DNA from 2 places in the Bradyrhizobium sp. YCK136 genome. Region 1 is predicted to be linked to the other one. Evidence: predicted binding sites of a transcription regulator. Region 1 holds the regulator's gene; the other holds the start of a gene.
The links. Region 1 encodes PhoB, which activates phosphate uptake and scavenging genes when phosphate is short. Its sites were predicted from a motif close to TGTCATNNANCTGTCAT; they were not measured.
Positions count from the first base shown of each region.

Region 2: a site for PhoB is predicted at 2,171-2,187, ahead of ACFLEY_RS14675 (YbhN family protein). Genes of this name have one in related genera too.

Region 1 is NZ_CP172424.1:9,280,523-9,284,935, forward strand. It holds gene ACFLEY_RS44970 (aspartate aminotransferase family protein) at 1-551, opposite strand, end outside; gene ACFLEY_RS44975 (GcrA family cell cycle regulator) at 1,006-1,515, shown strand; gene phoB (phosphate regulon transcriptional regulator PhoB) at 1,772-2,479, opposite strand; gene phoU (phosphate signaling complex protein PhoU) at 2,502-3,218, opposite strand; gene pstB (phosphate ABC transporter ATP-binding protein PstB) at 3,230-4,051, opposite strand; gene pstA (phosphate ABC transporter permease PstA) at 4,048-4,413, opposite strand, start outside.
Region 2 is NZ_CP172424.1:3,124,890-3,129,302, forward strand. It holds gene ACFLEY_RS14670 (hypothetical protein) at 1-815, opposite strand, end outside; gene ACFLEY_RS14675 (YbhN family protein) at 917-1,999, opposite strand; gene ACFLEY_RS14680 (ferritin-like domain-containing protein) at 2,428-2,934, shown strand; gene ACFLEY_RS14685 (MFS transporter) at 3,154-4,413, shown strand, end outside.

The sequences.
Region 1 (4,413 bases):
ATCAGGATGCCGGCGGTCTGCGGACCGATTGCCTTCTTCACGGCCTCGATGTCGCCATGCGGGACCTGGTCGAAGCCATCCATCGGCGGACCAAACCCTTCGAGATATTTTGCAGATCCCGTCGCAGCCAGCGTCGCCAGCGTGCGGCCGTGGAAGGCGCCTTCGAAGGTGATGATGCGGTAACGTTCCGGATGACCCTTGGAGAAGTGATGATGGCGGACCAGCTTGATCACACCTTCCAGCGCCTCGGCGCCGGAATTGCAGAAGAACACGAAGTCCGCGAAGCTTTCATTGCAGAGGCGCGTCGCGAGCTTCTCGCCGTCCGGACTCTGGAACAGGTTCGACATGTGCCAGAGTTTTGTGGCCTGCTCCTGCAGCGCCTTGACCAGCGCGGGATGGGCGTGGCCGAGCGCGTTCACGGCGACGCCGGAGGTAAAATCGAGATAGCGATCGCCATTGGTCGCAATCAGCCAGCAACCTTCGCCGCGCTCGAAACCGAGGTCGGATCTGGCGAAAACGGGAAGCAAATGCGGCGCTGCGCTGTTAGTCATGACGATCACTTGATGTTGCGGACGGCCTGAACACGCTCATGCAGCGCACCATTGACCGGCCCGGAAAACGAAACGTGCCGCCTTTTAAGGGCGGCACGTGACACTATCTTATGCCTGGTGAAACCGGTGTCAATGCCGCCCGAAAGCCTCGCGAAACGCTGAATCCGTAGTCTTGCGGAGCCGAAATTGCGGGGTTTTCGCCACGGAACATGTGGAAGCGAGTCGGCGGACTCTTGCGCGTGAGTCACGCCATATTGTAGCGTTTGGCTTGTCAGATACGACATCTCGTGCAGTGTTTCTGATCCTCTAAGTCCTCATGTACCGGCGTAGACGTTCGGGCGTTATCGGCGCGCCCGGCGAGCCTTAAGGGATTCTGACGGCACGGGTTTTTCGAGGCTTAGGCATTCGCCGCGAGGCGCCAGGATGGCAGCCGCACGGCGAGGGAAAGGGTGCAATGACGGTTTTGACCTGGTCCGACGATCGCGTCGAGCAGTTGAAAAAGCTCTGGGAGGCCGGATTGTCGGCCAGCCAGATCGCAGCCGAGCTCGGGAACGTGACCCGCAATGCCGTGATCGGCAAGGTACACAGGCTCGGCCTATCCGGCCGCGCCAAGAGCCCCTCATCGGCGGCTCCGCGGCCGCGCAAGGCGCGCCCCGCGCAGCACATGATGCGGGTGAGCCGCCCCATTGCGCGCGGCAACACCGCGCTGGCGCAGGCCTTCGAGGTCGAGGTGGAGGCCGAACCGGTCACCTACGACAACGTGGTGCCGATGAGCCAGCGGCTGTCGCTGCTGGAGCTGAACGAGGCGACCTGCCACTGGCCGGTCGGCGATCCCTCGAGCCCGGATTTCTTCTTCTGCGGCGGCAGGGCGCTGTCGGGCCTGCCCTACTGCGCGCAGCACTCGCGCGTGGCATATCAGCCCGCCGCGGATCGCCGGCGCGCACCGGCGAAGCCCTCGCGGTGAGTTTGTTCTGAAATCGAGTGACGGCCGTCACGCGTTGACGGCCCAACAAACTCGATGTCGTCCCGGACAAGCGCGCCTGAAGCGCGCGCAGATCCGGGACCCATAACCACCGCAAGATGTGGCTACGGGGACTCGGAGTTACCTTCTTCGCGCGACAACCACGCCCTGTGATTATGGGTCCCGGATCTGCGCTTACGCTTGTCCGAGACGACACTGAGAGTGTGGCTGTAGCCCGCTAAACCAACGCCTGCAAACCCTACGTCTGCTCCGCCTTCGCAAAGCGATCATCCAGCGCGTAGCCGGCGCCGCGGACGGTGCGGATGGGATCCTGCTCGCGGCCGAGATTGAGCAGCTTGCGCAGGCGGCCGATGTGGACGTCGACGGTGCGCTCGTCGATGTAGATGTCGCGGCCCCAGACGCTGTCGAGCAGCTGCTCGCGCGAGAACACGCGGCCGGGATGCTCCAGGAAGAACTCCAAGAGGCGATATTCGGTCGGGCCGAGGTCGATCGGCCGGCCCGAGCGCGCGACGCGGCGCTTGTCGCGATCGAGCTCGATGTCGCCATAGGCCAGCACCGTGGCGAGCCGCTCCGGGCTTGCGCGCCGCAGCAGGCCCTTCACGCGCGCCAGGAGCTCCGGCACCGAGAACGGCTTGACGATGTAGTCGTCGGCGCCGGTCGCAAGACCCCGCACCCGCTCGCTCTCCTCGCCGCGCGCGGTGAGCATGATGATCGGGAGCTGCTTGGTCTCGGGCCGGGTCCGCAGCCGGCGGCACAGCTCGATGCCCGACAGGCCCGGCAGCATCCAGTCGAGTACGATCAGATCGGGGATGTGTTCCTTGAGGCGGGTGTCGGCGTCGTCGCCGCGCATCACCGTCTCCACATCATAGCCGTCGCCTTCGAGGTTGTAGCGGAGAAGCTCGGTGAGAGCTTCCTCGTCCTCAACCACCATAATGCGTGCGCCCATGGTGTCGTCGCTCCTTAAGTCTTCAGGTATTCGGGACCGTCGTGGCGAAGGTCGTCATGTCGCCCTTCGGTCGCTTGTCGGTGATCGCCTGGCCCTCGATCATGTAGAACACGGTCTCGGCGATGTTGGTGGCGTGGTCGCCGATCCGCTCGATGTTCTTTGCGCAGAACATCAGATGGATGCAGAACGAGATGTTGCGCGGATCCTCCATCATGTAGGTGAGGAGCTCGCGGAACAGCGAGGTGCAGATGGCGTCGACTTCCTCATCGCCCTTCCACACCGCCATCGCCGCCGGCAGATCATGCGCGGCATAGGCGTCCAGCACCGACTTGACCTGCTGCTGCACGAGGTCGGTCATGTGCTCGAGGCCGCGGAACAGCTTGAGCGGATGAAAATCCGTCTCCAGCGCCGCGACGCGCTTGCCCATGTTCTTGGCGAGGTCGCCGATGCGCTCGAGATCGGTCGCAACGCGCATGGCGCCGACGATCTCGCGCAGATCGACCGCCATCGGCTGGCGGCGGGCGATGGTGAGCACGGCGCGCTCCTCGATGCGCTTCTGCAGCGCGTCGAGCTCGGTGTCGGTGGCGACGACGCGCTGGCCGAGCGCGACGTCTCGGCGGATCAGCGCGTCGACGGAATCGACGATCATGCGCTCGGCGATCCCGCCCATCTCGGCGACGAGCCGGGTGAGCTCCTGGAGGTCGGTGTCGAAGGCCTTTGCGGTATGTTCAGAACCCATGTCCCGTCTCCTCAGCCGAACCGGCCGGTGATGTAATCCTGCGTGCGCCGGTCGCTCGGCGACGTGAAGATCTTGCTGGTGTCGTCGAACTCGATCAGCTCGCCGAGATACATGAACGCGGTCTTGTCGGAGACGCGCGCCGCCTGCTGCATGTTGTGGGTGACGATCGCGATCGTGTAGTTCTCGGACAGTTCCTGAATCAGCTCCTCGACCTTGGCGGTCGAGATCGGGTCGAGCGCCGAGCAGGGCTCGTCGAACAGGATCACCTCGGGCCGCACCGCGACGGTGCGGGCGATGCAGAGGCGCTGCTGCTGGCCGCCGGAGAGCGACAGGCCGGAGGCGTTGAGCTTGTCCTTGACCTCGTTCCAAAGCGCGCCGCCGCGCAGCGCCTTCTCGACGCGGTCGTCCATCTCGGACTTCGAGATCTTCTCGTAGAGGCGGATGCCGAAGGCGATGTTCTCGTAGATCGTCATCGGGAACGGCGTCGGCTTCTGGAACACCATGCCGACGCGGGCGCGCAGCAGGTTGAGGTCGAGCTTGCCGTCGAGGATGTTGGTCTGGTCGAGCATGAGCTGGCCGGTGGCGCGCTGCCCCGGATAGAGGTCGTACATCCGGTTGAAGATGCGCAGCAGGGTCGACTTGCCGCAGCCGGACGGGCCGATGAACGCGGTGACGCGGTTGGTGCCGAGCGTCAGGTTGATGTTCTTCAGCGCGTGGTGCTCGCCGTAATAGAAGTTGAGGTTGCGCACCGTCACCTTGGCCGGCGCTTCCGGCAGCAGCGGCGCCTGGGGCAGCCCACCGGCCGCGCTCATCGATACGGAAAGCTCACTCATTTTGCGGTCCTCTCGGCGCCAAGGATGCGCGCGCCAATATTCAGGGCAAGCACGGTAATCGTGATCAGCAGCGCGCCGCTCCAGGCGAGCTGCTTCCAATAGGCGTAGGGGCTCTGGACGAAGTTGTTGATGGTGACCGGCAGGTTCGCCATCGTCTTGTTCAGGCCAAGGCTGAAGAACTGGTTCGACAGCGCGGTGAAGAGCAGCGGCGCGGTCTCGCCGGCGACGCGGGCGGTGGCTAGCAACACGCCGGTGATGAGGCCGGAGCGGGCGGCACGATAGGCGATCCGCTTGATCACCAGCGAGCGCGGCAGGCCGAGCGCGGACGCCGCCTCGCGCAGCGCGTTCGGCACCAGCAGCAG
Region 2 (4,413 bases), 3.6 Mb from region 1:
TAGCTGTAGAGCGAGCGGTGGCAGGGGGAGTTGAACCAGAGCGCGCCGTAGCGCTGCCAGTTGGCGAGCGTATCCGGCGCCTCGCAGGCGCGGCCGCCTTTATAGCCGGCGCGGCTCGGCCGGTAGTACTGCGCGCCGGCGGTGCCGAGATAGGAGCGGAAGCAGAAACCTTCGTCCGACAGCGCCAGCGGCCGGTCGGGATTGCCTTCGCCCGAGGCGATGCTGTCGCCGAGGCCGGCGACGAAGATGTCGCGGACCTGGATCTCGGTCTGAACGCGCTGGGTCGGATCGGAGCCGGAGGAGACGTCGAGGCTCGCGACCGTCTGCCGGCCGTAGCGGACGCGCAGATTGACCGGCTCGGCACAGTCGAAGGTCGAGGTCTGCGGCCCGTCGCCGTCGTCGAACGACCAGGCGCAGGTGGCGCCGACCGGCACCGCGCCGGTCAGGCGCACGGTCACCGGATGGTCGATCGGAGTGAGGTAATTCTCTTTGACGTTGTCGCGGGTGCAGGGCTGGTTGACCCGGCCCTGGAGGTCGATGCAGAGCCGGTTGACCATGTTGCGGGCCCAGCCGCGGCCCTCGCTCTGGAGCTCCAGCGACTGTTCGGCGGCGAGGATGCTGCGGTTACGCGCGTTCTCCACATGAAGCAGAAAGTCGCGCTCCTCGCGGAACAGGCGGAAGCGGTTGCGCACCTCCCAATTGATCTGCATGGCGCCGGCGTCCTGCGCGACTGCGCGCTCGGGCGGCAAAGCGGTCAAAATCCCGGCAAGCAGCAGGGCGCCCGCGAAGAAGGTGCGAAGAGATGGTCGGATCATGGCCCGCGTGTTCAACGGCAAAGTTGAGGCGGAAATAAGAGAGGATTGCTCCCCCCGCCCGCAACCTTGTCTGACGATTTTTGCGGGCGCCGTCCAGCGCCCTAGCGCTTGCTGGCCTGTCGCAGCGACCGCTCGCGCTCCATTGCCGCCACCTGCTTGGGCAGGTTGGCCTGGGCGCAGGCCTCCGCCAGCCGCCGTCGCTCCTGCCAGGGCTCGACCACGTTCATCCAGAGCTCGCGCGTGCCCATGATGGAGATGGCGAGGCCGAACGGGATCACGAAATAGAGCAGGCGGAACACCAGCAGCGTCGCCAGAAGCTGCTCGCGGCCGAATTCCGGCAGCGCCACCAGCATGGCGGCATCGAATACGCCGATCGAGCCGGGGGCATGGCTGGCAAAGCCGAGCAGCGTCGCCAAGATGAACACGACCGCCAGCGACAGGAAGTCGATCGGCGGATTGGCCGGTATCAAGAGGTACATCGCCGTGGCGCAGAAGCCGAGATCGACCACGCCGATCAGGATCTGCACCAGCGTCAGCGGCGCCGAGGGCAGCACCACTTTCCAACCCTTCTGGCCGAGCTCGCGGCGCTTCTCGCCCATGCAGAGCCAGACCAGATAGGCGCCGATCGAGGCGAGGCCGCCGAACGCGATCAGCCGGTTGATCGACGACGGCAGCTGATCCATGTAGGAGGCGGCATCGGGATGGACGGCCATGCCGATCGAGAGCACGAAGATGTTACCGAGCCAGAAGGTCAGGCCCGACAGGAAGCAGATCTTTGCGACGTCGATCGCGTTCAGCCCGTAATCCGAATAGATCCGGAAGCGGATCGCGCCGCCGGTAAAGACGGTGGCGCCGATGTTGTGGCCGATCGAATAGGACGTGAAGCTGGAGAGCGCTGCAATGCGATAGGGCACGTGCTTCTTGCCGATCGTTCGCAGTGCAAAAAAATCGTAGAAGGTCAGCGTACAGAACGCGAAGAAGACGCAGATCGCCGCCAGCCCGATATTCCCGCGGGGAATCTCGGTCAATGCGGTCAGGATGACGCCGGTATCGATACCTTTGAGGGTCCGCACCAGCGTGGTGATTGCGAAGGCGATGATGAAGACGCTCGCGGCAATTCCGAGCCGTCGCCAGCCAATCCATCTCTTGAAGCCGCGTTTCAACGCGGGCAGCAGTCCGTGCATTCATCCTCCCGGCAGGGGGCAAGACCGACAAGGCCAGGCATTGGCCAGTCGGGCGCGATGGTTGCCAAAGGCAGGCGTCGATCGCTAGGCATGATCCAGCTCATTTAAGACAAAAACGGTGACTTGTGCAGCCCTTGACAAGGATAGGTTCTGTGCCGGACCGGCGACTTTTGTCATATGTGGTTCACATCGGACGCGCGTTAAGCATATGAGTCGCCAAACCGGCCAGGCCCGCGCGTTCGTATATTGGCATGCTTTCATATCGTGCCGTCCGCGGCATTGTTCCAGCGCAAGCGATGCCGGCTTTTTTGGAACGTCGATGCCGCGTGCCCGTTAGCGCCCCATCAGCAATCGAACATGGCGGGAATATGCGGCTATTCGTGCGAGCCGGTGCCCCCGTGTTCCCGAAACCCAAGAGGATCGGAACGATGGGACTGTTCACAAAAGACATCAAGACCATGAACGACCTGTTCGTGCATCAGCTCCAGGACATCTACTATGCCGAGCAGCAGCTCACCAAGGCGCTGCCGAAGATGGCCGACAAGGCCACCGACCCGCAGCTGAAAAAGGGCTTTTTGACGCACCTCGAGGAAACGAAGCAGCACGTCAAGCGGCTCGAGGAAGTGTTCAAGATGCACGGCGCACAGGTGAAGGCGGTCGACTGCCCGGCGATCGACGGCATCATCGAGGAGGCCGACGAGACCGCCGGCGAGGTCGCCGACAAGGCGGTGCTGGACGCTGCGCTGATCAATGCGGCGCAGGCCGCCGAGCATTACGAGATCGTGCGTTACGGCAGCCTGATCGCCTGGGCCAAGCAGCTCGGCCGGAGCGACTGCGCCGCCGTGCTCGCCAAGACGCTCGAGGAAGAGAAGGCGACCGACAAGAAGCTCACGGCGCTCGCCGAGAGCAAGGTGAATCTGCGCGCGGCGAGCTAGCGCTGGTGTAGGCAGGAAAGCGCCGCACGGTGGTTCGCGCCTCGGCCGTCGTCATTCCCCGCGCGCGGCTGCAGAGTACTGGATCGCCCGCCTGCGCGGGCGACGACGCCGAGTTTCGGGTGGGCACGCTCGCCACACATCCATCCTTCGGCCATTGTCGAAACATGACGGCAGGCCGGAAGCCTATATGTCGCGTGGGGCTGCAACCGAGGTGGCAGCATGCGAGCAAGCACCATCAAATACGAAGCCTTCGACGACGGAGCCGGCGCGCCGCGCGCCTCATCTCGTCCTGCAACCTCCCTGACGCTGGCCGCGATGAGCCTCGGCTATGGCGTGGTGCAGCTCGACGTCACCATCGTCAACACCGCGCTCGACGCGATGGGCAGGACGCTCGGCGGCGGTGTCGCCGAGCTGCAATGGGTCGTCAGCGCCTATACCATTGCCTTTGCCGCCTTCATCCTGACGGCCGGCGCACTCGGCGACCGGATCGGCGCCAAGCGCGTCTTCATGGCCGGGTTCGCCATCTTCACTGCGGCCTCGCTCGCCTGTGCATCGTCCCCCAATGCAATCGTGCTGATCGCGGCACGACTGGTCCAGGGCCTAGCGGCGGCGATCCTGGTGCCGAATTCGCTGGCGTTGCTCAATCATGCCTATGCCGACGACCGCGCGCGCGGCCGCGCCGTCGCGATCTGGGCTGCCGGAGCGAGCCTAGCGCTGACCGCGGGCCCCTTCGTCGGCGGCGCGCTGATCACGCTGGTCGGCTGGCGCGCGATCTTTCTCGTCAACCTTCCGATCTGCCTCATGGGCCTTTGGCTGAGCTGGCGTTATGCGACGGAGACTACGCGCGCGCCCTCGCGCGAGATCGATCTGCCCGGCCAGCTTACGGCAATCGGCGCGCTGGGGGCGCTCGCCGGCGCGATCATCGAGGGCGGCGCGCTTGGCTGGGACCATCCGGCCGTGCTCGCGGCCTTCGCTTCAGCCCTCGTCCTCGCCGTGCTGTTCGTCTGGCGGGAGAGCCGCGCGGCGCAGCCGATGCTGCCCTTGTCCCTGTTCGGTCACCGGCTGTTTACCTTGACCGCGCTCGTCGGCCTGCTCGTGAACATCGCGATCTACGGCCTGATCTTCGTGCTCAGCCTGTACTTCCAGAGGATCAACGGGCTGTCGGCGTGGTGGACCGGACTCGCCTTCGTGCCGATGATGGCCGCGGTGCTCCCGGTCAATCTGCTGGCGCCGCGCCTCGCCGAGCGCGTCGGTCCGTGCCCGACCATTGTCGTCGGCGCCTTTATCTCGGCGCTCGGCTGTCTCGGCCTGATCTGGATCGAGGCTGACACGAGCTATTGGATGATCTGCGCGCAGATGATCGCGATCAGCGGCGGACTTGGGCTGCTGGTGCCGCCGCTGACCTCGACCCTGCTGGGCAGCGTCGAGAAGGCGCGCTCCGGCATCGCGGCGGGCGTCCTGAACGCGACGCGGCAGACC